DNA from 3 places in the Rahnella sp. CG8 genome. Region 2 is predicted to be linked to each of the others. Evidence: predicted binding sites of a transcription regulator. Region 2 holds the regulator's gene; each other region holds the start of a gene.
The links. The regulator LexA, encoded in region 2, represses DNA repair genes until DNA is damaged. The targets are predictions, from matches to a motif close to TNCTGTATGTACATACAGNA.
Positions count from the first base shown of each region.

Region 1: the regulator LexA is predicted to act here: its motif matches at 4,089-4,108, upstream of dinB (DNA polymerase IV).
Region 3: the regulator LexA is predicted to act here: its motif matches at 4,179-4,198, upstream of sulA (SOS-induced cell division inhibitor SulA).

Region 1 covers NZ_JABAED010000001.1:55,642-62,138, reverse strand. Annotated here, with positions in the region: gene frsA (esterase FrsA) at 1-480, opposite strand, end outside; gene gpt (xanthine phosphoribosyltransferase) at 667-1,125, opposite strand; gene pepD (beta-Ala-His dipeptidase) at 1,419-2,879, shown strand; gene dinB (DNA polymerase IV) at 3,014-4,072, opposite strand; gene dpaA (peptidoglycan meso-diaminopimelic acid protein amidase) at 4,356-5,081, shown strand; gene HGO41_RS00305 (class II glutamine amidotransferase) at 5,052-5,819, opposite strand; gene lpcA (D-sedoheptulose 7-phosphate isomerase) at 5,846-6,427, opposite strand.
Region 2 covers NZ_JABAED010000026.1:25,057-31,553, forward strand. Annotated here, with positions in the region: gene ubiC (chorismate lyase) at 1-90, shown strand, start outside; gene ubiA (4-hydroxybenzoate octaprenyltransferase) at 132-998, shown strand; gene plsB (glycerol-3-phosphate 1-O-acyltransferase PlsB) at 1,096-3,579, opposite strand; gene HGO41_RS20420 (diacylglycerol kinase) at 3,697-4,065, shown strand; gene lexA (transcriptional repressor LexA) at 4,185-4,793, shown strand; gene dinF (MATE family efflux transporter DinF) at 5,091-6,455, shown strand.
Region 3 covers NZ_JABAED010000002.1:85,594-92,090, forward strand. Annotated here, with positions in the region: gene helD (DNA helicase IV) at 1-526, opposite strand, end outside; gene HGO41_RS02405 (YccF domain-containing protein) at 703-1,164, shown strand; gene yccS (YccS family putative transporter) at 1,207-3,348, shown strand; gene HGO41_RS02415 (TfoX/Sxy family DNA transformation protein) at 3,370-4,002, opposite strand; gene sulA (SOS-induced cell division inhibitor SulA) at 4,219-4,725, shown strand; gene ompA (porin OmpA) at 5,083-6,159, shown strand; gene matP (macrodomain Ter protein MatP) at 6,263-6,497, opposite strand, start outside.

The DNA of each region.
Region 1 (6,497 bases), on a different contig from region 2:
TTTTTCAAAGGCTTTATTGGCCAGCGCTTGCGCCTGTTCCGCCAGCGTATCGCCTTTCAGATGCGGATAACCGGCGATGCTGTAAAGGTTGGCGGCTTTCAGCCAGTATTCGCTCGCCACATCCGCATCTTTCTCTTCGGCGGCTTTTTGCTGCCAGTACATCGCCTGATTTGACCATTCGTAGATCCAGTTGCCATTGCGGTAACCAATCACGGTATCGAGCAGCAACGGATCGCTGTGCTCCGCCTGGGAGACAGCAATGCGCGACAGCACTTCTTCCACTTCCAGCGGATCAACCCCGCGCCACATCCACATCAGACGGTTAATCGTGCGGTACCAGCAATGAACCGTGTCGCCTTCCAGCGCAGAATGCATCGGCGGGTGCGTATTATGGTGATGAACGCGATGAACCAGCGTCGATGTTTCCGGGTATTTGAAGGAAGGTTTAAACAGTTTTTCCGTAAGATTGGCTGGAGCCATGATGCAAGATCCTCCGTTAGCAAGCAGCAGGTCGCCCGCAGGCGATCATTTCTGGACGGGATTATAACCCGCCCACGTTGCGACAAGTGAGGGGTGAGGTCAAGCGGAAAGGATTTCAAGGCAACAAAAGCAAAACGCCCGGCAATAAGCCAGGCGTTAAATTAGAGGAATATTAACAGTGGAGGATTATTTTCCTACCAGAGGTGGCACGAATACCACACCCATATCCCACGGCTGTTCGATCCAGGTGTTCTGCGGGATGTCGATCACATAGTCATCAACCAGCGGTGCGCCAGCCGGTTTCGCGAAGATCGTGATGAAATGCGCTTTCGGGTACATTTCGCGGATGGCTTTCGCGGTGCCGCCGGTATCCACCAGATCGTCGATCACGATAAAGCCTTCACCGTCGCCTTCTGCGCGTTTCAGCACCTGCATTTCGCGCTGATTATCATGGTCGTAGCTGGAGATACATACGGTATCCACATGACGGATGCACAGCTCGCGAGCCAGCAACGCTGCCGGAACCAGGCCACCACGGCTGACTGCAATAATGCCTTTCCATTGTTCTGCCGGCAGCAGGCGTTTAGCCATAGTGCGCGCGTGGATTTGCAGCATGTCCCAGGTTACAACGTATTTTTCGCTCATAAAGGTGTCCCAGCCAGTGAATTAACGGCTTCTAAAAAAATAATGGGGGGAAAAAAGGTTGCGCGAGATTATAGTGAGTCCGGTTCACAAAAACCAGCGATTATCTGGCTTCAGCCGCCCAAAAATCCCGGAATTTCTCCCCGTCCCCGCGCACAGGTTAAGATTAAGTGATATTCTGTCAGGCCACTCGCCACACAGTCTGGCGGGGATTACTTAACCTTAAACCTACAGCATCTCAGTCAGTTCCCCTGCAAACGGAGCCTGAATGAGCTGACTGTCACAGGAGACTTATAGTGTCTGAACTGTCTCAGCTTTCGCCACAACCGTTGTGGGATATTTTTGCCAAAATTTGTTCAATTCCGCACCCTTCCTATCATGAAGAAGCGCTGGCAAAACACATCGTTGAATGGGCACAGGAAAAAGGTATCCACGCTGAGCGTGATGAAGTTGGCAACATTTTGCTGCGCAAACCCGCCACCAAAGGCATGGAAAACCGCAAAGCCGTTGCACTGCAGGCTCACCTCGATATGGTGCCGCAGAAAAACAACGATACTGTTCATGATTTCACTAAAGATCCGATCCAGCCCTTCATCGAAGACGGTTGGGTAAAAGCCCGCGGCACCACGCTGGGTTCTGATAACGGTATCGGTATGGCGTCCGCGCTGGCGGTTCTGGCTGATGACAGCGTAGAACACGGCCCGCTGGAAGTGTTGCTGACCATGACCGAAGAAACCGGCATGGCAGGCGCATTCGGCCTGCAACCGAACTGGTTACAGTCTGAAATTCTGATCAACACCGATTCTGAAACCGAAGGCGAAATCTACATGGGTTGCGCTGGCGGGATTGATTTTACCGCCACACTGCCGCTGAGCCGTGAAGCGGTTCCGGCCGGTTTCAGCACGCTGAAACTGACCCTGAAAGGCCTGAAAGGTGGCCACTCCGGCGCGGAAATCCACTTAGGTCTGGGCAACGCCAGCAAACTGCTGGCACGTTTCCTGGCAGACAACGCTGATACTCTTGGTCTGCGCCTGCTCGACTTCACCGGCGGCACACTGCGTAACGCTATCCCGCGTGAAGCGATTGTCACCCTTGCTGTTGCTGCTGATAAAGCAGACGCGCTGAAAGCGGCAGCACAAGAATTCCTGGCAACGATTCAGTTCGAACTGTCAGCGGTAGAGAAGAAAATTGCCTTCGTGGTGGAATCGGCTGAAAGCAACGCGAAAGCGCTGACCGCAGAAACTCAGGGTAAATTCCTTGCCCTGCTGAACGCGACGCCAAACGGCGTGATCCGCATGAGTGATGACGTGAAAGGCGTGGTAGAAACCTCGCTGAACGTCGGTGTTGTCACCATGAAAGATGACGAAGTGGCGATCAACAGCCTGATCCGCTCGCTTATCGACAGCGGTAAAGAATATGTGGTCAGCATGCTCAATTCACTGAGTGAACTGGCTGGCGCGAAAAGTCTGGCAAAAGGCAGCTATCCTGGCTGGAAACCTGAGCCGAAGTCACCAGTGATGACGCTGGTGCGTGAAACTTACCAGACGCTGTTCAATAAAACTCCGAACATCATGGTGATCCACGCCGGTCTGGAATGCGGTCTGTTCAAAAAACCGTACCCGGACATGGACATGGTTTCCATCGGGCCAACCATCACCGGGCCACACTCGCCGGATGAACAGGTTGAAATCGCCAGCGTCGAGCTGTACTGGAAACTGCTGACGGCCCTGCTGAAAGCGATTCCTGAACGCGGTTAATACTCGATCGGTCCCCTAAATCATTCGGGCTGTATCAAGGCGGCAACTGAGTAAATCCCCGGGAGCATACACAAGTATGTGACCGGGGTTTGCGAAGGCAGCCAACGCAGAGACAGTTTGAAGGATGACGGGGATCATTCCCAGGGAAGCAGAAGCTGCCGCTCGATCTGCGGATCCTGCAACGTCACATGTAATCCCACCAGCCTGACTCCCCTTCCGCCACGCCTCTGTTCCCAGGCTTCATGCGCGACCTTCAGCAGATCTTCTTTATTCAGCACCGGCCAGACGTGTTCCTGCGTGGTCTGCTGGAAATCATGGAATTTGAGTTTTACGCCCTGCCTCGCGATGCGCAGATCCGGGCTGACACGGCTTAAACGTGTTTGCAGTTCAGGATACAAACGTTCGATCAGCGACACGCATTCTTCCCAACTGTGGATATCTTCTGCCAGTGTGCGTTCAACGCCGACCGATTTACGTAACCGCTCGGGGGAAATTTCACGTTCATCGATACCCTGACAGCGTTCCCACAGCACACGGCCAAATTTGCCAAAGCGTTTAAGCAGTTTTGCCAGATCATAACGCTGCACATCGCCGCAGGTGATCAGCCCCTGCTCCTGCAAACGCTGAGCGGTGACTTTACCGACGCCGGGGATTTTACTCAGCGGAAGATCCTGTAAAAACACCCCGACTTTTTCCGGCGTGATCACAAACTGACCGTTGGGCTTGTTCAGATCCGAGGCGATTTTTGCCAGAAATTTGATCGGCGCGATACCCGCAGATGCCGTCAGATTGATCTCATCGAAAATGGCCTGACGGATTTCAGCAGCGATAAGCGTTGCAGAGCCGTTGCATTGCGTCGCGTGGGAAACATCCAGATAAGCTTCATCGAGTGACAGCGGTTCGATCAATGGCGTATAACGCGCAAAGATTTCACGGATATGGTTTGACGCTTCTTTATAGGCCTCCATTCGGCCGGGGATCACTTTCAGGTGCGGGCAAAGTTTCAGTGCCATGCCGGTGGGCATCGCGCTGTGCACGCCGAATTTGCGGGCAGGATAATTAGCGGTGCTGATAACACCACGGCGGTCACGACTGCCGCCAATGGCAATAGGAATGTCGCGCAGGGAAGGATCATCGCGCATTTCGACCGCAGCGAAAAAGCAGTCCATATCCACATGAATGATTTTACGCATAACCCTCCCCCTCAATAACTGTATAAGTATACAGTTGAATGCAGGGATGTCCAACATAGAAAATGAGGGTTAGTTTGACTTAATTAATCACCATTAATGGCAACGTAATAATTTTCCTATTCCTAAAGTCATTATTCATTATTTGGTGATTGCTAAAAATTTAATCAGTATTAATATGACAGCGTTTCCGACAGACAGTACATAAGAAGAAAATCAGTGGCGGTCTTACAGGCAGTTGAGCTGTAGACAAAATAATCAAAATTATTACCGAGCAGGACTTAGAATGATCAGAATCGCGCTGTTTCTTGCGATGCTCCTCAGTTTGCCTTTATTTACAGCAAATTACGCCGTGGCCAGCGATGCTGTCCCGGTCAACGCGGCACTAAAAAAACAATTACTGGGTGCACCTGTTTATATCCAGATCTTCAAACAGGAACGTAAACTCGAATTGTATGCTCAGCTCGACGGCGAATTTCGTCTGATCGGCAGTTATGGCATCTGCGATTTTTCCGGCGGTTTGGGAAATAAACGTCGCGAAGGCGATTTCAAAAGCCCGGAAGGTTTCTACAACGTGGATATTCACCACCTGAAACCCGACAGCCGCTTTTATCGCGCCATCAACATCGGTTTCCCCAATGCTTATGATATCTCGCAGGGTTATTCAGGTAAGTATCTGATGATCCACGGTAACTGTAAGTCTATTGGTTGCTACGCCATGACCGACGGCTATATGGACGAAATATTCACCTACGTACAGGCGGCATTCCAGTTCGGGCAACGCAATTTAAAAATTAGCATTTACCCGTTCAGGATGACCGATGCCAACATGAAGGCGCATAAAAACTCCAGCTATTACAGTTTCTGGAACCAGTTACAGCCGGGATATGCGTACTTTGAGAAACACCATCAGCCACCAAATGTCGTGGTCACTGACGGTAGATATGAAGTGCTACAACCGTTGTCCAACACCCCGCTGCCTTCACAGCTGGCGTTCGCCCCGATGAAATAATGCGAATTCACCTGGAGCAATTTTGTTCCAGGTTTCGTTCGCCGTCAGCGGTTGCGTGGCAATCACGGTGACGACATCATCCGGTGTCGTCTGCTGCTGAAAATCAATTTCCACATCCTGATCCAACAACGTTGCCTTGCCGAAAGGCGCACGCCGCGTGATCCAGTGCAAATTCGTCGAGCAATACGCCATCACGAAATTGCCATCCGACAGCAACATGTTAAACACCCCTTTCTGCCGTAATTCATCAGCCAGCGACGCAATATAGCGAAACACTGGCGGCCAGCTTGCAGGGCGGCGCGGATAGCGTTGGGTGAGTTTGTGCAGTAACCAGCAGAAGGCGTATTCGCTGTCGGTCTGGCCCACCGGACGCAGCGTACCGGTATCGAGCTGACGATAACCACGAAGCTGACCGTTGTGCGCATAAGTCCAGTTGCGTCCCCACAGTTCGCGGGTAAACGGATGAGTATTTTCCAGCGCGACTTCACCACGGTTTGCCTGACGGATATGAGAAATCACCGCGCAGGATTTGATCGGATATTCCTGAACAAGGCGGGCAATGGGCGAATTAAAGCTTGGCGTCGGATCTTTAAAAGTACGACAGCCATTCCCTTCATAAAAGGTGATGCCCCAGCCGTCTTTATGCGGGCCGGTCCCGCCACCACGCTGCACTAATCCACTGAAACTGAAACAAATATCAGTAGGAACGTTAGCGCTCATCCCGAGCAATTCGCACATCACCAGCCTCCTTTACGGCAAAAGGCTTATGCCTTTGCCATCTCTTTTTCGATCAGAAGAATCAAAATATGAATGACTTTGATGTGGATTTCCTGCACGCGGTCAGCGAAACCAAAGTGCGGAACGCGGATTTCCACATCGGCTGAACCGTCCATTTTCCCGCCATCTTTACCGGTCAGGGTGATAACTTTCATGCCTTTAGCACGTGCGGCTTCGATGGCTTTGATCACGTTACCGGAATTACCGGAAGTGGAAATGCCCAGCAGCACGTCGCCCTTCTGGCCTACGGCTTCCAGATAACGGGAAAAGATGTATTCGTAACCGAAATCGTTGCCGACGCAAGAGATGTGGCTGACGTCAGAAATCGCAATTGCCGGATAGCCCGGACGGTTTTCACGATAGCGGCCTGTCAGTTCTTCGGCGAAATGCATGGCATCGCAGTGTGAACCCCCGTTACCACAGGAAATCACTTTCCCACCCGCTTTGAATGAATCGGCCAGCAGCACCGCTGCACGTTGAATAGACTCAATATTTGCCGGATCGCTGATGAATTTATTCAGCGTGTCAGCAGCTTCGTTCAGTTCAGTACGGATAATATCCTGGTACATAGCAGCCTCTTTTATGTCCATTTGCAGCCGGTTTCAGCACGGCCGATAGCAATAAAACGTTCCGCTGTGC
Region 2 (6,497 bases):
CGTTTGTCTGATAAGCCGTTGCTGCTGACCGAAATTTTCCTCCCGGATTCGCCGGTTCACCGCCCTGAGGGTAAAGTGAGCAAGGTATGAGTCAGACTAATCAACAAGGAGAACAGAGAGTGTCAGGAAGTATGACGCAGGGCACATGGCGTGATTACTGCCGCCTGATGCGCATTGATAAGCCGATTGGCTCACTGCTGCTGTTGTGGCCAACGTTATGGGCACTGTGGGTCGCGGGAGGGGGAATGCCGTCTGCGAAGATTTTGCTGGTCTTCGTGCTGGGCGTGTTCTTCATGCGTGCCGCCGGTTGCGTGGTGAATGACTACGCTGACCGTAAGTTTGATGGTCACGTAAAACGCACCGCTCACCGGCCATTGCCGAGCGGGGCGATCACCGGCAAGCAGGCGAAAATATTATTCGCCGGACTGGTGCTGGTGTCATTCCTGCTGGTTCTGCTGCTTAACCGCATGACCATTTGGCTGTCTCTGGCCGGACTGGCGCTGGCATGGATTTATCCGTTCATGAAGCGCGTCAGCCATCTGCCGCAGGTGGTTTTGGGCGCGGCGTTTGGCTGGGCAATTCCGATGGCGTATGCCGCTGTGAGCGAAAGTGTGCCGCTTAGCTGCTGGTTAATGTTCGTGGCAAATATCTGCTGGACGGTGGCTTACGATACGCAATACGCGATGGTCGATCGTGACGATGATTTGAAGATCGGCGTGAAATCGACAGCGATTCTGTTTGGTCGTTTTGACACGCTGATCATCGGCCTGCTGCAACTGGCAACGCTGATCCTGATGGGGATTGTCGGTTATCTTTCCCAGCTCAGCGCACCGTTTTACTGGTCGTTGCTGCTGGCTGCTGCGCTGTTTGTGCATCAGCAAAAGCTGATTGCTAAACGTGAACGTGATGCCTGTTTCCTGGCTTTCCGCCAGAACAATTATGTCGGGCTGGTGTTGTTCCTCGGTATTCTGATGAGCCTGTCAGGCTTCAATTTCTAAGTAAGTTAGCCTGCGCGACAACAATTAAAAACGCCCGGACTCTGTAAAAAGTCCGGGCGTTTTGTTTTTTTAATCTGATGTCTGGCGCTAATACGGGTTAATGATCGGTATCGCGTACATCCATCTTCGGTTCAGCCGGTGGCTCCGTTGCTTGCGGCAGCTCAGAAGGCATTCCCGCACTCTCGATAGTTAGCTTGATATCCGGTGTCATCAGGTCGCTGAGCATGAGGTAAATCTCACGCGTTTGTTCCTGAATGGCATCGCCGGTGTCACTGATATAGCCTTCTGCGCGCAGTGTGCCGACCAGCGTCGAGAACACAGCTTTATCGAAGAATTCAGGGGCATTGATACCGTGCAGCACGGATAAACGCTGCGCCATAATCCGGCTCTCTTTTTCCAGTGCACCGCGGTTGATGCTTGGGTTATTGGTGAGCAGGGAGAAGGTAATCGCGTAACGTTGCAGCGTTTCACGTACACCAGCCGCCAGCAACTGGAGGGTGCGGATACGGGCCGGATTAAGTGTCAGCTCATCATCTTCAAGGTGAATGATTTGCTGACGCGCCAGTTCCAGCGTCAGAACATCCAGCACTTGTGGCAGCTCAGGCGTATCGAAATGCATAAACAGTTCGGCTTTGAGCATCGGATAAATCAGTTCGACCTGATGCAGTAATTCCGCGCGGCTGACCTGGCGGTGGTGCATCACAATGCTTGAAATCAGTGATGGCAACACCAGCATATGATGGATGTTGTTGCGGTAATACGTCATCAGCACGGCCTGTTCGCGAGGCAGAACGATGATGTCGCCAATGTTGTCTTTCTCAACCTGGAACTTATTCATGTTCAGCGCGTGATCAAGCAACTGGTCAGCGGTCAGATCAGGCACCGTCGAATCCGCGTTGTAAGGCACGTTACGCAGCAATTGCAGATAACAGTCGATTTGCTCGGTCAGCTGTTCGCGTGTCAGTGAACGCTGACGGGAGGCCAGCAGCGCGGTACAACACAAGTTCATGGCATTGGCTGCCGCTGAATTGTTGATGCGCACCATGATCTGTTCTGCCAAATCCTGCACTGTCGGCGTCAGCCAGCTTGGACGTTGTGCTTCGATCGGGTCGATGGCTTCACGCCAGGTTGGCACGTTCTGGTTCAGGTAAGTGGTCAGATGCAGCGGCTCACCGAAGTTCACGTAACCCTGGCCGAGGTTACGCAGCTTGCGCAGCCCGTTCAGCATCTGTGTCAGGCTTTCTTTCTCTTTGGTCGCACCGCGTAATTCTTTCGCGTACGTACCCACTTCCATGACGTGCTCATAACCGATGTAAATCGGTACCAGCGTAATCGGACGTGAACCGCCGCGCAGCATGGCCTGAATGGTCATGGCCAGCGTGCCCGTTTTCGGCTCCAGCAGACGCCCGGTTCGCGAACGCCCCCCTTCCACAAAGTATTCCACCGAATAACCGCGGCTGAACAGTTCGCCCAGATATTCACGGAAAACCGTCGAATAGAGCTTGTTGCCTTTAAAGGTTCGACGAATAAAGAACGCACCCAGACGGCGGAAAATCGGGCCAGCCGGCCAGAAATTCAGGTTGATACCGGCGGCAATATGCGGCGGTACCAGACCCTGATGATAGAGCACGTAAGACAGCAGCAGATAGTCCATGTGGCTGCGGTGGCAAGGCACATACACAATTTCCTGACCGTCCAGCGCTAACTGGCGTACACGCTCGGCATTATTAACGTTGATGCCTTTGTACAAACGGTTCCACGTCCAGCTCAGCACACGGTCAGAGAGGCGCACGGCTTCATAAGAGAAGTCAGCGGCAATCTCTTCCATCAGGGCGATGGCGTTTTGTTGGGCTTTTTCGTGGGAAATTTTCTTGCTGCGGGCTTCGTCTTCAATCGCTTTCTCAATGGCTTTTGAGGCCAGCAATTTATTGAATAAATCCTGACGTGCCGGAAGGCGCGGACCAACCGCAGCCAGACGCTGACGGGAGAAATGCATCCGCGCCACACGTGCCAGTTTTTGAGCAATCGTCTTATCTGTGCCGTGTTCCGTCGCCATATAACGCAGGGAAACGGTATTGGAGAAACGGACGAAACTGTCCCGCCCCAGCCACAGCACAGCGAAAAATTTCTGGATACCGTTCAGCACGCGCAGATGCGGCGTGTCGTCCTGACCTTCACGGCCCGGTGCACGACCAAACATTACCGACACCGGCAACATCTGAATGTCTAAATCCGGATTATTGCGGTGCAAATCAAGGTAGTCGTGGAACAGCTTTACGGACTCCTGCTTCGGCGTGTAATAAGAGAATACGCGCGGGCCTTCGGCTATAAAGACATGGCTTGGTAGCAGGGTGCCGTCAATTTCCAGCGGAATAAGAGGATCAGGCAGATTCTGCGCCAGACATTGCGCACGCAACGTCAGCAAATCGGCTTTGGAATTATAAGGTAATACGTACAAAATCGGCCGCGTCGGGTCTAAATGCAACTCGGTAACCGGATCTGAAGGTATGACCTTGCTCTTTACCAGCAATGAGAGTGGTAAATTCAATAATGTGTAATAAAGTCTACGCCAACCTGACATAAAAACGTGAAGCCTCTTGTTAGCAATTTCGCCGCAAGGATACCAGAAAGATCCGTGGAGATCTGTGGTCATATAAAAGCTAAAATGCTGCAAACACTCTAAGGATCAGTACCCGAAATGGCGAACCAAGTCACCGGATTTACCCGAATTTATAAAGCGGCCGGCTATTCCTGGAAAGGATTCAAAGCGGCATGGCAAAACGAAGCGGCATTTCGCCAGGAGGCCAGCGTCGCTATCCCGTTAATTTTGCTATCTTTCTGGCTTGATGTCAGCACCATTGAACGTATCCTGCTGGTGGGATCCGTCGTGCTGGTCTGTGTCACGGAGTTGCTCAACAGCGCGGTGGAATGTGCAATAGACCGCATCGGGCCTGAGTTTCATGTGCTTTCCGGTCGCGCAAAAGATATCGGCTCTGCTGCCGTACTTCTGACCATCATATTGGCGATTTTTGTCTGGGTCAGCATCTTTTGGTCGCGATGGTTCTGATTTGGAATCTGCATTCCAGGAATCAACGTTATGCCCTGTTTTTATTCAATCTTAGGTTTTCATTGACCGTTTAGCTGTATATACTCACAGCAAGACTGTATAAACAACCAGGGGGCGGAATGAAAGCTTTAACGACCAGACAACAAGAGGTCTACGACCTTATTCGCGATCATATCTCCACCACCGGTATGCCACCAACCCGCGCAGAGATTGCATCACGTCTGGGGTTCCGTTCTCCCAATGCGGCGGAAGAGCATCTTAAAGCGCTGGCGCGTAAAGGTGTTATTGAGATTGTTTCCGGTGCATCACGCGGCATTCGTCTGCTGATGGAAGAAGAAGAAGGTTTACCGCTGATTGGCCGCGTTGCCGCCGGTGAACCGCTGCTGGCGCAGCAACATATCGAAGGGCACTATCAGATCGATCCGGCAATGTTTAAGCCGAGCGCCGATTTCCTGCTGCGTGTCAGCGGTATGTCGATGCGTGATATTGGTATCCTTGACGGCGATCTGCTGGCCGTGCATAAAACGCAAGACGTGCGTAATGGTCAGGTTGTGGTGGCCCGTATCGATGATGAGGTCACCGTGAAACGCCTGAAAAAACAAGGCAGTGTGGTGCAGTTATTGCCTGAGAACAGCGAGTTTCAGCCGATCGTGGTGGATTTGCGCGAGCAGAATTTCAGCATTGAAGGCTTAGCCGTAGGTGTTATCCGCAACGGCGACTGGATCTGACCTTCGTACTTCGAGCTATCTCTGCGTTGGCTGCCTTCGCGAACCCCGGTCACATATTTGTGTATGCTCCCGGCGTTCGCTTAGTTGCCGCCTTGATATAACTCGAATTACTCGGTCAGATATGACTAAGTCAGAAATTGCTGTGTCAGATAGACAAGACTAAAACTAATTGAATATGGATGGCGGCCGCCTCTGGCATCCATGTGAATTCAAAGAGAAATGCGTTTCTCTCATCATCGCCCCTTTCGGGGCGATGTCATTTTAGGCATAACCTGAACCTCCGGCATGAGATTCTCTATGCAACATCATTCCCTGCGACACACACTCAAAAACACCTTTTTAAGCCCTGCCGATAAAGCGCTCTGGATGCTGGCATTGCCGATGATTTTTTCCAATATCACGGTGCCGCTCCTCGGCCTGGTGGATACCGCAGTGATCGGTCATCTCGACAGCCCGGATTATCTCGGCGGCGTGGCTGTGGGTTCGATGATCACCACTTTCCTTTTTATGCTCTTACTGTTTCTGCGGATGAGTACCACCGGCATGACCGCTCAGGCGCTGGGCGCGAAAGATAATCAGCTTCTGGCGCGTGCTTTTGTACAACCCTTCCTTCTGGCTGTACTGGCGGGCGTCATTATTGTGGTATTCCGTCATCCGCTGATGGAGCTGGCGTTTCACATTGTCGGCGGCAGCCAGCCCGTGCTTGAACAGGCGAGGCTGTTTATCGAAATCCGCTGGTTCAGCGCCCCGGCTTCACTGGCGAATCTGGTGATCCTCGGGTGGTTGCTCGGCATTCAGTACGTTCGCGGGCCGGTGATTTTGCTGATTGCCGGGAATTTGCTGAATATCATTCTGGATCTGTGGCTGGTGATCGGGCTGGGCTGGAACGTGCGTGGCGCAGCCATGGCGACGGCAAGCTCCGAGTATTTCACGCTACTCATCGGGCTGTATTTCGTCTGGCGGGTGATGAAACGACGCGGTATCACCGGCGCAGAAATCACCTCCGCGTGGCGTGGTAATTTGCGCCGTCTTCTCGGGCTTAACCGCGACATCATGCTGCGCTCATTACTGTTGCAGCTTTGCTTTGCATCGCTGACCGTTCTGGGCGCGCGGCTGGGCAGCCACATTGTGGCGGTCAACGCCGTGTTGATGAACCTGCTGACATTTACCGCGTTTGCACTTGACGGTTTTGCTTATGCTATCGAAGCGCATTCCGGTGAGGCATTCGGTGCCCGCAACCGCGAAAAACTGCTGAATGTCTGGCATGCCGCGTGTCGTCAGGCCGGGCTGGTTGCGCTGTTTTTTGCTCTGGTTTACGCGCTGGCGGGTGGGGCGATCATTGATGCGCTGACATCATTACCGGAATTGCGTGAGCTGGCGGACCGATATCTTGGCTGGCAAATTATACTGCCGCTGGTGGCTGTCTGGTGCTATTTGCTTGATGGCATGTTTATCGGCGCAACGCGTGGGCGGGATATGCGAAACAGCATGCTGGCGGCGGCGCTGGGGTTCGGGCTGACATTGTTCACTTTACCGCTGCTGGGCAATCATGCGTTGTGGCTGGCGCTGACGGTATTCCTCGGGTTACGCGGGATTTCACTGGGCTGGATATGGCGTCGTTACTGGCGGCATGACACATGGTTTTCGTCTCCGTCGCACTGATTTTTCAGCTATTTTCAAAGAAATAAGCGCAGCTTTGTCGTT
Region 3 (6,497 bases), on a different contig from region 2:
CCAGATTGCGCCGGTCGACACTGCGTTTACCCTGCTCAAGCCAGCGCAGACAGGTCTGATAATCTTCCCGACAATTATCAAATTCAGTAAGACGTTCAACAGGCACCGGGATCGCAGAAAATGCCTCAGTAATGTCTTTCTGCACATCCGCCAGATCAATGCGTTTGAACCATTTGTCTTGCTGTTCAATCTGGGTAATTTTTTCAACCTGCCCGCGCAATACTCCGGCGCTGACCTCGCTCATCTCGAGACTCCAGGTCTGCCAGATATTGAGCAGGTATTGATAAAATCGCTGTGTTTCCTGCCATTCGGTGCCGTGCAGCCGGACCACTTTTTGCTCCGGCAATTCAAATTCAAGCTCCCCCCAGACGATGCCACGTTTGCAGCGAATCTGAATAAGCTGATTAAAAGGGATCAGATAGTGATGTTTATCGCCGCTGACTTCCACGCCGGCATTAAGCAGACGCACCCGGTTATAAGGGTGCTGCGCCAGATGTTTCCCGAATGAGGTCGATTTCAGTTCCATATCATCACACCGTGTTTTTCTTTAATTCCTGACATTTTACATGCAAGAGCATTTAAGAGTTTACCTTTGATAAGCGCAGGCGATCCACGCTCCAAAACAGAGTAGAATAAGAGGTATGTTTGCGTTATGTGAACACGAAATTTATCAACTTTTTAACCTCTTCGGGAAGAGCTGCCATGCGTACCGTACTCAATATTCTTAACTTTGTTTTAGGTGGTTTTTTCACCACGCTTGCCTGGCTGCTTGCTACGCTGGTCAGTATCGTGCTGATCTTTACTCTGCCACTCACCCGTTCTTGCTGGGAAATCACCCGTCTTTCACTGCTGCCATTTGGCAATGAAGCCGTACATGTCGATGACCTGTATCCGGAAAAACGCAGCGCGTTGCTGTCCGGCGGAGGTACTCTGTTGAATATCTTCTGGTTTATTTTTTTCGGCTGGTGGTTATGCTTGTCGCATATCGTTGCCGGTATCGCGCAATGTATCAGCATAATCGGTATTCCGGTGGGCATTGCGAACTTTAAAATTGCTGCCATTGCACTCTGGCCGGTAGGACGCAGGGTCGTTTCCGTCGAGCTGGCAAAGCAAGTTCGTGAAGCTAATGCAAGCCGTCAGAGAGAAAACGGACGCATTCGCTGATTGCGATGTTTCAACATTTTTGAATTTTAAGGTGGGTTTTTCGTGCTTTCTATTGCACCCGGTTTACGGCGCTATGCCTATAACAGCAATATTCTTTATCACATCAGGATTTTCATTGCGCTGACAGGGGCTGCGGCATTGCCATGGTGGTTGGGTCAGTTCACGCTGACAATCCCCCTTACACTCGGTGTGGTTGCTGCGGCTCTTGCCGATCTTGATGATCGTCTCGCTGGCCGTCTGCGCAATTTGCTGATTACTCTGGTCTGTTTTTTTATTGCTTCAGCATCCATAGAATTACTCTTCCCCTATCCGTGGCTTTTTGCGCCCGGGCTGATGATTTCAACCTGCGGATTCATCCTGCTGGGGGCCCTGGGGCAGCGTTATGCCACGATTGCCTTCGGCGCGTTGCTGATCGCCATATATACGATGCTTGGCACCAGCATGTATCACATCTGGTATCAGCAACCGCTGATCCTGCTTGCGGGTGCTATCTGGTATAACCTGCTGACGCTGGCTGGCCATATTATTTTCCCCATCCGTCCGTTACAGGATCAGATCTCACGCTGTTTCACGCAACTGGCGGCTTATCTTGAAGCCAAAGCAACGTTGTTTGATCCCGATCAGGAAGATAACAACCAGCAACTGGTCGAGCTGGCCATGGCCAACGGTCAACTGGTCTCCACACTGAACCAAACAAAAAATACGCTACAGACCCGGCTGAAAGGAGATCGTGGCCAGAAAGGGACCCGCCGGACATTACATTATTATTTTGTGGTGCAGGATATTCATGAGCGCGCCAGCTCGTCCCACGTGCAGTACCTCAAACTCAGTGAACAATTTCATCACAGTGATATTCTGTTCCGCTTTCAGCGCCTGATGAGCATGCAGGCGCGGGCCTGTTTACAGCTGTCACAATGCATTCTTTATCGCCAGCAATATACCCACAACAGCCAGTTCGAACGGGCGTTTTCCCGGCTGGAAGAAGCCCTCAAACGTCTGGAATCTCATCACGAACACCGTGAGACATTACAGGCGTTACGCCATCTTTTACGCAATCTGCATGCGATTGACGCGCAACTGGCAAATATCGAGTCGGAGCAGTCTCTGCCGGAAAACCAGACCGGCAAAAGCCCGTTTGCGGAAGACCGTCTGACTGGCCTTGATGATATCTGGCTGCGCATTTCCCGCCATTTTACGCCGCAATCGGTGTTGTTCCGTCATGCAATTCGTATGTCTGTCGTGCTCTTTGTAGGCTACGTTTTCATTCAGGTCAGCGGCTTAAATCACGGCTACTGGATCTTGCTCACCAGTCTTTTTGTCTGTCAACCAAACTACAGTGCGACCCGCCGGAGGTTAGCTCTGAGGATAATCGGAACACTCGCCGGTATTGCTCTCGGGATCCCTATCTTGTATTTCGTTCCGTCCGTTGACGGGCAAATGATTCTGATCGTCATCAGCGGGTTATTGTTCTTTGCGTTCCGCACAGTGCAATACGCGCAGGCCACAATGTTCATCACCCTTCTGGTGTTGTTATGCTTCAATTTGTTAGGCGAAGGATTTGAAGTCGCTATCCCGAGAGTAATCGATACGCTGATTGGTTGTGGTATCGCCTGGGCGGCAGTGACCTTTATATGGCCCGACTGGAAATTCAGGCAACTTGATAAGGTGGTCAGAAAAACGTTCGATGCTAATTGCCGTTATCTTGATGCTATTCTGGTGCAGTACCATCAGGGGAAAGACAACAGTCTCGAGTACCGTCTGGCCCGCCGTGATGCGCATAATTGCGATGCCGAGCTGGCGTCCGTGGTGTCGAACATGAGCTCTGAGAGAAATAACGAACCGGCGACACTCGAAGCGGCGTTTCGCCTGTTATGCCTCAATCATACTATGCTGAGCTACATTTCAGCGCTGGGTGCCCATCGCGAAAAACTCAATGATGCCGAAACCCTGAGGTTGCTGGATGATGCAGCATGCTGCGTTGACGGCGCTTTGCATCATCTGCCTTCTGAAGCAGAACGCATCCAACACGCGCTCGGTGAACTCACTGCACGTATTCAGATGCGTACAACGGATATCGACAGTAAAGAGCAGCTCGTGCTTCAGCAAATTGGATTACTGGTGGCTCATTTGCCTGAGCTCACCAGTCTTAATACTAAGATCCTGCCGGCACAAAATCGGCTCTAATTGCAGATAACTTACGCAAATTTAGTGCACAACCGTTGATAGCTGCTCTTGGTGATGGTTAAACCAGTGAGTTAATGACTCTCTGGATTCCATCGGCAAAGCGGCTTCATGGAAGCCCAAAATTGCCCCTTCGAGTGCCATCAGTAAATTAATCCCTAAATTCTTTTTTTTAATGGCACACAGTTTGAGGTAGGTATGGCAGGCCCCCTGTAACCGCAAGTCCCCCGAGTTCTCAATGCCGACTTGCCAGAGCATCCTTTCTAGCGCCAGCGAGAGATTGGGTAAATCTTTCAATCGGACCGCTTCGTTGTTTTTTTTCAGCTCTATATCCCGCAACATCCCTTGCAACGATAATCTGCCCAGCTCGCACAGTGCCTGGTGATCACTCCATTGCCGGGCACTCACTTTGAAATAACGCAACTGCACATCCATGCCTCGCTTGCGATAGGTCAGCCTCTCCATCTTTTTGCGGCGAAAATGAGTTTCGGTTTCTCCGGTCGCTCGCAGATAGAGTTCACCATCAGAAACCAGGGCGAACATGACGCGGTCAGCGGACAAGCTCATCCCCCCAAATTGGGTGCGGGAACGAATATTGCCCAACGGGGCAAAAATCTCCAGACACTCAAGCACTCGTTTTTTTGATTTGTTTATCATTGCGTTATCCTTTTCACGTTAATCCCTTGCTTCCATTTTGAGTTACCAAAACAGCTAAAAGCAAAATACGCAATCTTATGAACTCCAACAAACATAAAATGCCGTTACAGCCTGTTGCCTTCAAAATTTGCGAGATATCTTGGAAAAATTGGGTTGATCTTTGCTCACCGCCAGAGTACTGTACATAAATACAGTAACTCACTGGAGTACATCATTATGCGAACTCAACACCATACAAATCATCATTTTAGTCAGCTTGCTTTGCCCGTCACTCCGTCACAGGTAAATACGTCTGCATCCTTGAATAATGGTCTGATCACTGAGTTCGTCTATAGTGCGAGCCAACCTGCTTTTGCGCAGTTATTACTGCCCTTACTGCAACACCTGGGTATGCAGTCTCGCTGGTTGTTGTGGCTCACACCTCAACAAAAACTGAGCCGTCATTGGTTATCTCAGTCAGGTCTGCCGGTGGATAAGATGGTGCAAGTTAATCAAATTACGGCGATGTCGACGGTAGATGCGATGGAGAAAGCCTTGCAGACGGGTAACTACAGTGTCGTGTTGGGATGGCTTCCGGATTTGAGTGATACTGAGAGGGAAAGATTGCAAATTGCAGCACGCCAGGGTGGTGCTTACGGCTTCATAATGAGACCGACAAATGAACAGAATTCAGCTTGTGGACATCATTCCACAGTAAAAATTCACTCTTCCGTATACCATTAGTTCAAAATAGGAATCTTCCTATGAAAATAATGCGGAACTTAGTGATTTGTGCTGAATAATGCCTGCAAGCCAGTAAAAACGGGCTTCCGGAATGCAGATTAGTGCCAGATTTTGTCAGCAAATTGCCAAAGCCGTTAAGAAATGTGTCCGTTTTTCCCTTTTTTTCCACGGTGTTAACACATCAAGCTTGTAAGTTTCGCGCCACGTTGTAGACTTTACAACGCCAAGGTTGCTCGATAATGCCAACGTAAAGTGGCAAGTTCTGAAATGAAGCAATAATCTTGGCGTAAGGATTTTAACCAAGGGCTTAAAAAGCTTAAAGCTCAATTGCCTATTTGGATGATAACGAGGCGCAAAATGAAAAAGACAGCTATCGCATTAGCAGTGGCACTGGCAGGTTTCGCTACCGTAGCGCAAGCCGCCCCTAAAGATAACACCTGGTATACCGGTGGTAAATTGGGCTGGTCCCAATACCATGACACTGGTTTCGCAAACGCTTACAACGGTATCGGCAACGGCCCTACCCACGAAAGCCAACTGGGTGCAGGTGCGTTCTTGGGTTACCAAGCGAACCAATACCTGGGCTTTGAAATGGGATATGACTGGCTTGGCCGTATGCCTTACAAAGGCAGCGTAAATAACGGCGCGTTCAAAGCACAAGGCGTTCAGCTGGCTGCTAAACTGAGCTACCCGCTGACTGACGATCTGGACCTGTACACCCGTCTGGGTGGTATGGTTTGGCGTGCAGATGCTAAAGGTAACTTCAACAACGGTGCTAATGGTCGCGTAAGTGATCATGACACTGGTGTTTCTCCACTGGCAGCAGTTGGTGTTGAATACGCAGTAACCAAAAACTGGGCTACCCGTCTGGATTACCAGTGGGTTAACAACATTGGTGACGCGGCTACCGTTGGTGCACGTCCTGATAACGCAATGCTGTCTGTAGGTGTTTCTTACCGTTTCGGTCAAGATGAAGCAGCTGCTCCAGTTGTTGCTCCAGCACCAGCTCCAGCTCCAGTTGTAGAGACTAAGAAATTCACTCTGAAATCTGACGTTCTCTTCAACTTCAACAAAGCGACTCTGAAACCAGAAGGCCAACAGGCTCTGGATCAGCTGTACAGCCAGTTGAGCTCTATCGATCCTAAAGACGGTTCTGTTATCGTTCTGGGTTACACCGACCGTATCGGTTCAGAACAATACAACCAAAAACTGTCTGAGCAACGTGCTCAGAGCGTAGTAGATTACCTGGTATCTAAAGGTATCCCTGCTAACAAGATCTCTGCACAAGGCCAGGGTAAATCTAACCCAGTTACCGGTTCTACCTGTGACTCCGTTAAAGGCCGTGCTGCTCTGATCGACTGCCTGGCACCAGACCGTCGTGTAGAAATCGAAGTTAAAGGCTACAAAGATACTGTTACTCAGCCACAGGCTTAATAACACGCTTTAGCTACAGATACTAAAAACCCCGCCATGGCGGGGTTTTTTTTATGCCTTCGGTCAGAGCAAATAGCTGACTCCCTGAGACGCGAAAGCAAATCTATCCAATATCTTTCTTGCCGAGTATTTGTTCTAAATCTTCTTTCAATGAAGACATCTGATTCGCGTATTTCTCTTTACGCTCGGCATCTTCAAGCAGCTGAATGATTGTGTCAGAAAGCGTGACACCACGCCTTTGTGCCAATCCCGCTAAACGCTGCCAGACCAGAAATTCTAAATCGATAGATTTTTTGCGAGTGTGCTGATGCTCTGCATTGAAATGACGCTTACGGCGT